2 linked regions of the Methylomonas sp. 11b genome follow. The protein of the gene in region 2 interacts with the protein of the main gene of each other region in a pairwise test. Links are inferred from orthologs where the notes say so. Each region holds a gene or a part of one and is shown on either strand. Other genes may lie near its edges.

Evidence for each region. Proteins that work in one complex are often made in the same cells at the same time.
Region 1: the proteins of typA (region 2) and rlmKL interact in binary tests that used the Escherichia coli proteins (3 or more experiments, as listed by UniProt). The link is inferred for Methylomonas sp. 11b from one-to-one orthologs.

Annotation. Positions count from the first base shown.
Region 1 is NZ_KI911557.1:2,726,738-2,729,675, reverse strand. It holds rlmKL (bifunctional 23S rRNA (guanine(2069)-N(7))-methyltransferase RlmK/23S rRNA (guanine(2445)-N(2))-methyltransferase RlmL), read right to left. Parts: upstream 2,599-2,938; coding sequence 403-2,598; downstream 1-402. Other genes in the region: METH11B_RS0113165 (acylphosphatase), read right to left, coding at 134-406. UniProt on the Escherichia coli protein: Specifically methylates the guanine in position 2445 (m2G2445) and the guanine in position 2069 (m7G2069) of 23S rRNA. Methylation occurs before assembly of 23S rRNA into 50S subunits.
Region 2 is NZ_KI911557.1:3,004,037-3,012,017, reverse strand. What follows is about bases 2,472-5,418. They hold typA (translational GTPase TypA), read right to left. Parts: upstream 4,876-5,418; coding sequence 3,067-4,875; downstream 2,472-3,066. Other genes in these bases: METH11B_RS0114435 (class I SAM-dependent methyltransferase), read right to left, coding at 5,388-5,418; METH11B_RS0114440 (rhodanese-like domain-containing protein), read right to left, coding at 4,983-5,375; METH11B_RS0114450 (sulfite exporter TauE/SafE family protein), read left to right, coding at 2,472-2,998. Outside these bases: METH11B_RS0114470 (retropepsin-like aspartic protease family protein), read right to left, coding at 1-254; METH11B_RS0114465 (hypothetical protein), read right to left, coding at 676-1,131; METH11B_RS29170 (hypothetical protein), read right to left, coding at 1,620-1,904; more of METH11B_RS0114450, read left to right, coding at 2,186-2,471; more of METH11B_RS0114435, read right to left, coding at 5,419-5,957; METH11B_RS0114430 (LysR family transcriptional regulator), read right to left, coding at 5,954-6,856; METH11B_RS0114420 (phosphoribosyl-ATP diphosphatase), read left to right, coding at 7,384-7,704; tatA (twin-arginine translocase TatA/TatE family subunit), read left to right, coding at 7,728-7,943; Sec-independent protein translocase protein TatB, read left to right, coding at 7,952-7,981. UniProt on the Escherichia coli protein: A 50S ribosomal subunit assembly protein with GTPase and nucleotide-independent chaperone activity, required for 50S subunit assembly at low temperatures, may also play a role in translation.

The sequences.
Region 1 (2,938 bases), 280 kb from region 2 along the record:
TAATCCGATTTGGGGGGGAAGGTGCTTAGAAGTTGTTTGCATAGATAAGTAGCAGGTAACCGGTTGCCAGGTTAAAGATTGAGACGTAGCTATTAAGTTGAGCGAATCAAAATGTCGCCTGACATTAGAGCACCTACCTAACCTCAAACACCTCAAAATGCTCGCCTGCATCATAAGTGTTAGCAATTACCTCTGAAACCTTAGCCAATATCGGCCCTTTATGGCACCAAGCCACTAGTTTTTGTAGTTCCTCCGCATGGCCGCTGGCGACGATTTCGACACTGCCGTCGGCCAGGTTTCTGACAAAACCTTTTATATTCAACTTCACGGCCTGTTTTTGGGTGTAGGCACGAAAATACACGCCTTGAACTCGGCCCTTGACGATGATATGCAAACACTCGCTCATCGAGTAATCCTCCAGCAATAATGAATTTTTTGATCGCGGGCGAAATCCTCCGGAATCGTTTTCGCGCTGATGTCTGTTATCTGCAAATCCGCCAAGGCTTGCCTGTCCAGTTTGAAGCGGCGGAAATTAGTCGAAAAATACAGCACGCCGCCCGGCGCAAGCAGGGCAACGGCACTGCGCAGCAAATGCAGATGATCGTTCTGAATATCAAAGGCTTCGTCCATTTTCTTGGAATTGGAAAAGGTCGGCGGATCGAGAAAGATCAGATCAAATTGCAGTTTGTCTTTGGCGCCGGCCTGTTCCGCCAGCCATTCCACACAATTGGCGCGCAGCAGCTTGTGATCGCCTTGAATGCCGTTCAAATCAAAATTGCGCTTGGCCCAGTCCAGATAGGTGTTGGACATATCCACCGTGACGCTGGAGGCCGCGCCGCCCACCGCCGCATGCACGCTGGCGCTGCCGGTGTAAGCAAACAGATTCAGGAAGCGCTTGCCTTTGGCTTGTTGTTGTATCAATAAACGGATCGGCCGATGATCCAGAAACAAACCGGTATCCAGATAATCTTCAAAATTCACCCAAAACTTGCAACCGCCTTCCTCGACCACATGAAAGCGGCCGGATTCGCCTTGTTTCTCGTATTGATCGGTGCTTTTCTGCTTGCGGCGGATTTTTAAAAACACCTGCTCTTTGGGTATTTCCAATACTTTGGGGATTTCCACCATCGCCCCAGCCAGGCGTTGATTGGCCTTGGCCGGATCGATGGTTTTCGGCGATTCGTATTCCTGCACATTGACCCAAGTTTTCTCGCTTTGATAAACGTCCACCGCCACCGCATATTCCGGCAAATCCGCATCGTACAGCCGGTAGCAACTGACCTGATTTTGTTTGGCCCATTTGCCGATTTTTTTCAGATTCTTACGCAAGCGGTTGGCGAACATCTCCGCCTGATTGTCGGGTTGCTCAGTCTCCGTACGCCGGCTGATTTGCTCGATGCGTTCTTGCTGGGATTTGGCTTTGGGTTCGAAGAAGGTCTGTTCTTCGATATTAAAACGCAGCAATTTGCACTCCAGCGCGCCGTTGAACAAGGTAATCGGCTTTTGCGAACGTACGCCCAAGCGAAAACCCAATTCCGGATTGCTGATGATCATCGCCACCTGCCAGCCTACAAAGCGCTGTTTCAGCACCTCTCCAAAGCGCCGATACAACTCGGAGGTTTCCGCCTCGTCGCCCAGCCGTTCGCCGTAGGGCGGGTTGCAGGCGATCAAGCCTTTGGGCCAACTTTCCGCCGTTGTTGCATCGCCGATGTCGCGCCGTTCGATATGAATCTTGCCTGCCAAGCCGGCATTTTCCACGTGCTGCAAGGCGGCTACCACGGTGCGCCGGTCCTGATCGAAACCGACTATAACAGGCATTTTGCTCAAGCCAACATCCCGGCGTTGCTTGGCTTCGTCCAGCAGGCTTTGCCAAAGCGCGCCATCGTGTTTTTTCCAGCCCAGAAAGCCGAAATAATCGCGTTGTAAACCCGGCGCATAATCGGCGGCAATCATCGCGCCTTCTAACAACATGGTGCCGGAGCCGCACATCGGATCGAGCAGCGAACCGCCTTGCTCGGCAATTGTCGGCCAGCCGGCGCGCAGCAAGATCGCCGCTGCCAGGTTTTCCTTGATCGGCGCGGCAATGTTGACGTCACGGTAACCGCGTCTGTGCAAACTCTCGCCGGATAAGTCCAGACTGAGTTGCGCAGTTTCGTTATGTAGATAAACATTCACGCGAATACTGGGCCGGTCGGTGTCGATATTGGGCCGTTTATTAAACTTGGCGCGCATCTGATCGACGATGGCGTCCTTGACTTTCAAGGCACCGAAATGGGTGTTATTGATGGCTGGGTTGTTCTTGCTGCTGAATGATACCGCCAAGCTGTCGTCGGGCTTGATATGCTCGAACCAGTTGATTTTTTTGACGCCATCGTACAAATCTTGCTGCGACTTGACCTCGAAACTGCTCAAGGGCAGAAACACCCGGTTAGCCGTACGCGACCACAAACAAACCCGGTAAGCCAGCGCCAGATCGCCATCGAAGGAAACGCCGGCCATTTTTTCGCGGACGTTCAGTCCGCCCAGGGCTTTGATTTCGTTGGCAAGAATACCTTCCATTGCTTTGGGCGTGGTGGCGAACAATTGGTATTGGGTCATGGTCTACGGGCTGGGTACGGAATGGCTGGCTAGGATACTAAAATGTGTTGCTACTGCGGCGGATATTTTTATAGCAAAACTGCAAACAACGGCGCCATTCGACATCGTTCGCCCGGTCCGCCGAAGAATTTGCCGGTAACGACTCGGGTGGGGTAATAGCAAAATCAGTCTTGCGCCAATCGGGAGCGCTACGCACCACTCCGGCTCGAGGGTAGTTCTGAGTGTCGACCACCTTGGCGCCTGCGTTTTGCGCAACCAAGGCAGATAGCTAAACCAATCATTCGTTGTCGAAGCGTTTTACAATCGATTCGGCAAGCGCGCGCGTTGAAATGCTAAAGAT
Region 2 (7,981 bases):
TGGGCTTGCGGAGCAATAGCCACTGGTAGCGGTATGTCAGCCTGCCTTTTGGCCTTTTCGAACCGCAAAAAGGCATCGGCGCCGTACCACAGCGCGGCAATGGTTAAGACCGGAAACAAAAGATAGCGAATGCCGCTGTTACTTGATTTTCCGCGACCCTGCTGCATCGTCTGATTGGCGACAAAATCGGGACTACTGCCTTGCGACGCCTGTTTATATTTTTCCCGGTAGTAGTCGCGATCCTGTATACCCATGTTCTGTTCCGATAATCTACATTCAGCGATAAAACTCGTAACATTCTCAGCTACGTGCCGATTATTACCTAAAACACATCATGCCGGTGAGCGGGAAGTGAGAAAACTGCATATCGATACGGAGCATCCGAGACCGAGAGATAATCAAAAATCTGGGTCTCCGCCTGAGTGTGGCGGGCGTTTCAGGGAAACCAACTATTCGAAGTTAAGGACAGAATTAGAATTCAAGGTCGATCATGGTTATTCCAAACTTTATATTAGCCAAGCCCTTAAATTCCCTGATACCGTCATTCCCGCGTAAGCAGGAATCCAGTGTGAAAACAGGGCTCCTGCTTGCGCGGGAGCGACGATATTTGTGGGCCGGGTTAATAAACTGGGTTTTGCTTGGCTCAACCCAGTTCTATGCCGATCAATCCACCGGTTACGCGAAATACAACGCACGCAGCTCACTCTGCGATGCAGCGCTTAACTCTTTGCCATCGCTTTTGCGGGTGACTGTGTACACACCTTTGCCGAGAACGATTTCCTCGCCATCGCTGGCAAAGCCGACGACATTATGATTGGCGTCGAAAGGAATACGATGCAGACCGCCGTTGTGGCTGTTGAAGTCGGCGATAATGCCCATATGCGGCGGGTTTTTTACCGAATCCCACCAAGGCAGTTTGCCGGCATCCTGCGCCCAAGTTTCACTCAAGGCTTCCGGAGGCAGGCAACGTTCGACCAAGTACTGGCCGATCACAGCAAATTGCATACGGGCGATTTTCTCGGGTTCGGTGCCGACCATATCCCGAGTTTCCAGAATATCACCGCTTAGAAACGCATCGCTTTTTGAAACAACGCGGTTCCAAGTACCGTCAAGATTTTTGTGTTCAAACATTTTATTCCCCTTAGTCGATTTGATTTGCACAGGCATTAACCGCCAAGCAAAATCATGACCAATTTCCGCCGGGTCCAAAATTCGGAAATAACTGTTTGTTTTTAAAACTTAACGCGGCTCTGAGTAAGTCCATCACCAGGCTCAAGGCGAACCATATGTTATTGATTCCGTTCGTGGTGAGCTTGTCGATCCACTAGTGCGACCAGTGTGTTCAGCGTGTCCTTGTAAACAGAAAGTCGGCACTTTCATGGCAACCCCCAAGCCCGCCAAAAAGCCTATCTCCGGGAACGCTTGCCAACTATCCGACAATTTATCGAATTCCCGACAAAAACGCTCAGAATCATAAGGTAAATCTTAGTGAAAAAATGTCGAAAGCCTGATGCCATTTTTCATGCTAAGGATCAATTAGTTTTACAGCTACCAGCGTCCGCGAGGGTGATTCTCGAACCCCGGCATTTGCTGCGGTTGCGGTGGGTAGACGAACCCCCTTACTGGCGGTAATCCATAATAATCGGCTGGAGCCTGATAGCCGGTCGGAGGCTGAGGAATATAGCCCCGATAACCACCTCGATAGCCCTGAAAATCTTGGTTGCCTTGATTTCTTTGATAGTCTTGATAATCACGATCACGATCACGATCACGATCACGATCACGATCACGATACTGGTCATGGTCATTGCTGTAATTGTCTCGGCGATTGTATTGCCGCTGTTCGGGTTGCTGCCGGTATTGTCGTTGCTGCGGCTGTTGACGAGGCGTGTAGACCCAGTCATCTTGATCACCGAAGGCCGTACCTGACAAAAACCAGCCAAATACTAAAACTATTGCATGCCTAACCATAAATCCTCCTAAAGTTGGATTTTAGCGAATAAGAGTCAGTTTACTAGAGGATGGCGTCGAGCTCAGTCATTTAGGTGTTGAGTAAATTGCGCTCAGGCAGATAAATATCTAAAAATTAAATATACATATGCAATTTAATCATTAATAAGCTGAGTGACTGGGCTGGCATAATGAGGTCACTTATCGAATATTATGAAGTTTAAGGTGATTGTCTATGAATTTAATGTATACGGCATCCGGATTTGTCGTGGGTATGCTGGTCGGTGTTACCGGTGTTGGCGGCGGTTCTTTGATGACGCCGCTTCTGGTGTTTTTGTTTGGCTTTAAACCGGCCGTCGCGGTAGGCACGGATTTACTGTATGCGTCGATTACGAAAACCGCCGGGGTGTTTGTTCATCACGGCAAGCATGGTTCGGTGGACTGGAAAATCGTCGGCTGGTTGGCACTGGGTAGTTTGCCGTTCGCCGGTATCACTTTGTATGTGCTGAAAAATCTGATGGAGGTCGGCAAGGAAGTGACCGGCGCGATTACGTTTACTTTGGGTGTGGCCTTGTTACTGACGGCTCTGGCTTTGCTGGTTCGCAGTATTCTGTTGCGTAAAGCCGCCAAGACGGGGGCAATCGATGATGAGCATAGCAACCAGGAAAATAGCGGCCGTTTTTCGCCGCGCTGGGAAAAAGTTGCGACGGTGTTTACCGGTGCGGTACTTGGAGTGTTGGTCACTTTATCCTCGGTTGGCGCCGGCGCTTTAGGAACTGTGGCTTTGTTATTTCTGTATCCCAGAATGACCACGTTGAAAATTGTCGGTACCGATTTGGCGCATGCGATTCCTTTGACCGCAGTGGCCGGTTTGGGGCATTTGAGTTTGGGGAATTTCGATCTGGATTTGTTGATCAGTTTGTTGCTGGGGTCGGTGCCGGGAATCTGGATCGGCAGTCATCTGAGTGCCAAGATTCCGGAATATTTTCTGCGTCCGGTACTGGCAACCTTGCTGCTGGTGATAGGTGTTAAGTTTGTATTGCAGTAGAGCCGGAATGAATGGTTTAGTTTGAAAAAGCCGTTCTCGTTACTGACGAGAACGGCTTTTTAGTTTGACTATTTCGGGGCGCGTTTGCGTTCGTTTTCAGTCAATAAGATTTTACGTAGACGAATGGATTTTGGTGTCACTTCAACCAGCTCATCATCGCTGATAAACTCCAAGGCTTGTTCCAACGTCATTTTTTGAATTTTGGCGCAGGTCAAGCTGTCGTCAGTACCGGCGGCACGAATATTGGTTAAAGGCTTGGGTTTGGTGGGGTTAACCACTAAATCGCTGCTGCGTGAATGGATGCCGACTAATTGCCCTTCGTAGATTTCATCACCATTCACCACCAGCAACTCGCCGCGAGCTTGTAGCGGATACAGTGAGTAATCGACCGCTTTACCTTTAGCCATGGAAATCAACACCCCACGCACGCGACTGCCGACCGCGCCTTCTTTCACAGGGCCGTAATGGTCGAAGACGTGGTAGAACAAGCCCGATCCAGAGGTTGCGGTCAGGAATTCGGTCTGGAAGCCCAATAAGCCGCGCGAAGGCACGACATATTCCAGGCGGATACGGCCTTTGCCATCGGGCACCATGTCTTTCAGGTCGCCTTTACGCTCGCCCAATTTCTCCATGATGGTGCCTTGATGTTGTTCTTCTACTTCAATCGTGACGTTTTCAAACGGTTCCGATTTAACGCCATCAATTTCGCGAATGATAACTTGTGGACGCGATACGCCCAGCTCGAAGCCTTCGCGGCGCATGTTTTCGATCAAGACCGATAAATGCAACTCGCCGCGACCCGATACTTTAAATTTGTCTGGATCATCGGTGGTTTCAACGCGCAGAGCCACGTTGTGCTGCAATTCTTTTTGTAAACGATCATAAATTTGGCGGGTGGTAATGAATTTACCTTCTCTGCCGGCAAACGGTGAGTTATTAACCTGGAAGGTCATGCTCACGGTTGGCTCATCTACGGATAGCGGCGGCAAGGCAACTACGTTATTAGGGTCGCACAAGGTTTCCGAGATTTTCAGGTTTTCAATACCGCAGAAAGCAATGATGTCGCCCGCTTGCGCACTTTCCACTTCGACGCGTTCCAAGCCGTGGAAACCATACAGTTTCAACATCCGACCGCTACGATTTTTTCCTTCGTTGTCCACGATGGTTAACGGCATATTGCGCGTGACTTTGCCGTGTTGAATGCGACCGATACCGATAACGCCGACATAGGAGTTGTAATCCAGGCTGATGACCTGCATTTGGAAGGGCGCGTCCACTTCGACCGGCGGCGGGGCTACTTTATCGACAATAGTTTGAAACAGCGGTGTCATATCGCCGCCGGATACGTCGGCTTCCAAACCGGCAAAACCGTTCAACGCGGAGGCGTAAACAATCGGGAAATCCAGCTGCTCATCAGTGGCGCCGAGGTTATCGAACAAATCAAAAGTTTGATCGACGACCCAATCAGGACGAGCGCCCGGGCGATCGACTTTGTTGATGACGACGATGGGTTTTAAACCCAAAGCAAAGGCTTTTTTTGTCACAAAGCGGGTTTGTGGCATCGGGCCGTCAACGGCATCCACTAGCAATAAAACCGAATCCACCATCGATAAAACCCGTTCAACTTCGCCACCGAAGTCGGCGTGGCCCGGAGTGTCGACGATGTTGATGTGATAGCCGTTCCAGTCGATCGCGGTGTTTTTTGCCAAGATGGTGATGCCACGTTCTTTTTCCAGCGCGTTGGAGTCCATCACCCGTTCGTCGACTTTGGTGTGCGCGTCGAAGGTGCCGGACTGTTGCAACAATTGATCGACGAGGGTGGTTTTGCCGTGGTCGACGTGAGCGATGATCGCGATGTTTCTAAGTTTTTCTATCACAATAATTTACTAGATGATTTTTAAGGAACAGATAGGCCGAACGGACAAGCCGCCCAGCGGGATTTAGTTTTGGTTTCCGCGCTGGCGCGGACCGATTGGCTGAGGGATTAACTTTGTTGCCAAGGCAAGCCGTGAAAACGCCAGCCACCAGTATTGCCGCGGTGTTTGTTTTCATCCAGCGGGCCTTCGAAGCCTTCCAGAATGTTGATCAGATGCTCGTAGCCCGCTGCTTCCAGGGCTTTGGCGGCGTCTACAGAGCGCTGTCCGCTGCGGCACAGCAGCAGAATCGGCGTGGCGTTATTCGGGGCGTACTGCCGCACTTGGTCTACGAAACCCGTGTTTAACTGCATGCCCGGAAATTCTTTCCAAGCGACATGAATCGCTTGCGGCGGATGGCCGACAAAGCTGTGTTCGATGGCTGTTCTGACGTCGATCAGTACCGCGGCCGGATTAGTTTGTAATACAGCCCAGGACTGTTTGGGGTCGAGATTTTCTATCATTAATTTACCGCTTCATTTTTGCCCGATAAAACAGGCTTCGTTTCTATTGCCGAATCGCACATCGCCGAGTTTTGCGTATTCTTGGTAAAAAACCACTTTTAATGGGCTGAATAGCCGCAATAATTCGTTGTTTTCCAGTAAATACTCGGGATTGCTGGGGCCTTGTTGGTCTAGTTTGTTGCGGGTAAATGTTTGGTAAAACAGCAGGCCGCCCGGTTTCAAGGCTGCCATTATCGCATTACACAGGGTTCGGTCAAGAAAACGACAGATGACAATCACATCGTAAGTCTGCTGCGCCAGCGTTTCGGCGCTGATATGGCATTGCTGAGTGGTGATTGACAGGCCTTTTTCGGTAGCTTGTTGTTGCAATATTTGCAAAGCAACGGAGGAAATATCCCAAGCGTCCACATCAAGGCCGGACTCGGCTAGGAGGACGGCGTTGCCGCCCAGGCCGCAGGCCAAGTCCAACGCTTTACCCTGCTTGGGTAGCAAGTACTGGTGTTGGCTCAGCACCTCGGCAGGGAGTGGCGGAGAGCAGGCATTTCGGTAAATGGTATCCCACTTGTCTTGCAAATCGGTCATGGGTTCATGCCGATCCGATGCGGTAGCCAGGCTTGAATAAACTCTAAAAACGAACGTACTTTGGCCGACAAATATTTGCGGTGCGGGTACACCGCATAAATTTCCAGCGGTGCGATACCGTATTGCTCCATCACTACTTGCAGCCGGCCTTGCTCGATGTCACGGCCGACGATATAGCGCGGCAACATGATCAGGCCCAAGCCATTCACCGCGGCGTTGCGGATCGGATCGGCCATATTGGCCTGCATCCTGCCCGTGACGGTGACAGTGCGCTCCCCAAGAATGCCCTTGAAACGCCATTTGTTCCGCGGTGGGATCGCCCAATTGATCAGACAGCTATGGTCTTCCAGGTCTTCCGGGTCTTGCGGAGTACCGTGTGCTTTAAGATATTCCGGGGACGCGCAAACGACCAGCGAGGAACTGGCCAACTTTCGGGCTACCAGGCTAGTGTCGTTGAGTTGTCCCAAATAAATAGCCAGATCGACGCCCTCATCGATTAAATCGACTTGTCCGCCTTTCAGCACCATCTCTACGGAGAGGTCGGGGTAGTTTTTTAGATATTCGGTCAAGCCCGGCGAAATATGGCTGGCACCGATGACCGGCGGCGCCAGAATTTTTAGGGTGCCGCGCGGCTCTGTTTGTAGGTGAGTGATCGCCGATTCCATCTCCGCTACGTCCAGTAGAACTTGCTGGCAACGCTCCAGGTAAGCCTCGCCGGCTTCCGTCAGGCTTAAGCTGCGGGTTGTGCGATTGAATAAACGCGTGTTCAGCTCGCTTTCCAGTTGCATAATATGTTTGGTAGCCATGGCTCTGGAAATATCGAGATCTTTGGCGGCTCCGGCAAAGCTGCCGGCTTTGGCGACGCGGACAAAGACATTCATGCTGGTTAGTTTGTCCATGGTATCTCCTGGAAAGTAAAAAAAATCACCAAAAAGCGTTGACATTTCTATTGTTTCTAAATTGTATACAATTTATTTAGTAAAAGCCTAATTGTAAACTTTTTTCTATCCTGTATAGTGCGCTGCAACTGAAGAGCAAGCACATGAAGTCTTGTCAAGCGCAAGATTTAAAAATAGAGAATTTGAGCACAATGAACGACTTTAAAAAAGACATCTTGATCGGCGTTCTTTTTATTGTCGGTGTTTGGAGCTTTATTTCCGGCTTGTTCGTCATCTCCACAATGTTATTCGCTGCCACTTCCATATTTAGCAATATGTCGACTAAGGCGCTGCTGAATAGCCGATCCAAGAATTTGTAACTACCTCCTGGTGTTGTAATAACGAGCGGAACCTCCTTCTAAGCACTCCGCTGGTTTTTTTGCCTTCCTCTGCGCAAGCATAGGGAGGCTTTTTTTTGCCGATAGATTTTTTTTGGCTGTTTCGGCAACGTGCTATGATTTTGCAATTTTCAATCTAAACAAAAGCTAATGAGCGAAGTTTTACAGCAATTGGCCCAGGTTCTTGAACAGCGTAAGCTGCAAACTGCCGATCAGTCCTACGTAGCCAGTTTATACGCCAAGGGATTGGATCATATTTTGAAAAAAATAGGCGAGGAAGCCACCGAAACGGTGATTGCCGCCAAAGACGGCGATAAGGATAAAATAGTGTATGAAACCGCCGATCTTTGGTTTCACTGCATGGTGATGTTGGCGCATCAGGAACTCGGGCCGGAACATGTGATCAATGAGTTGCAAAGGCGCTTCGGATTGTCCGGTTTACAGGAAAAAGCGCAGCGCGATCTTTCCTGATGGTTAAAATTAAGGAGTGAACAATGGGTTTAAGCATCCCTCATTTATTAGTAGTGTTAGTTATCGTGATCTTGGTGTTTGGCACCAAGCGTCTGAAGAATATCGGCGCCGATCTCGGCGAGGCGATTAGGGGATTCCGTTCGGCTGTTAAGGAAGGTAGCGAAGATAAGGCGATTGCAAGCAAGGAAGAAGAGCCTTTGGAAGGCGAAGTGACTAATAAAGAAAAAGACCGAGTTTAGTCTGCGATATGTTCGATGTCGGCTTTTCAGAATTGTTG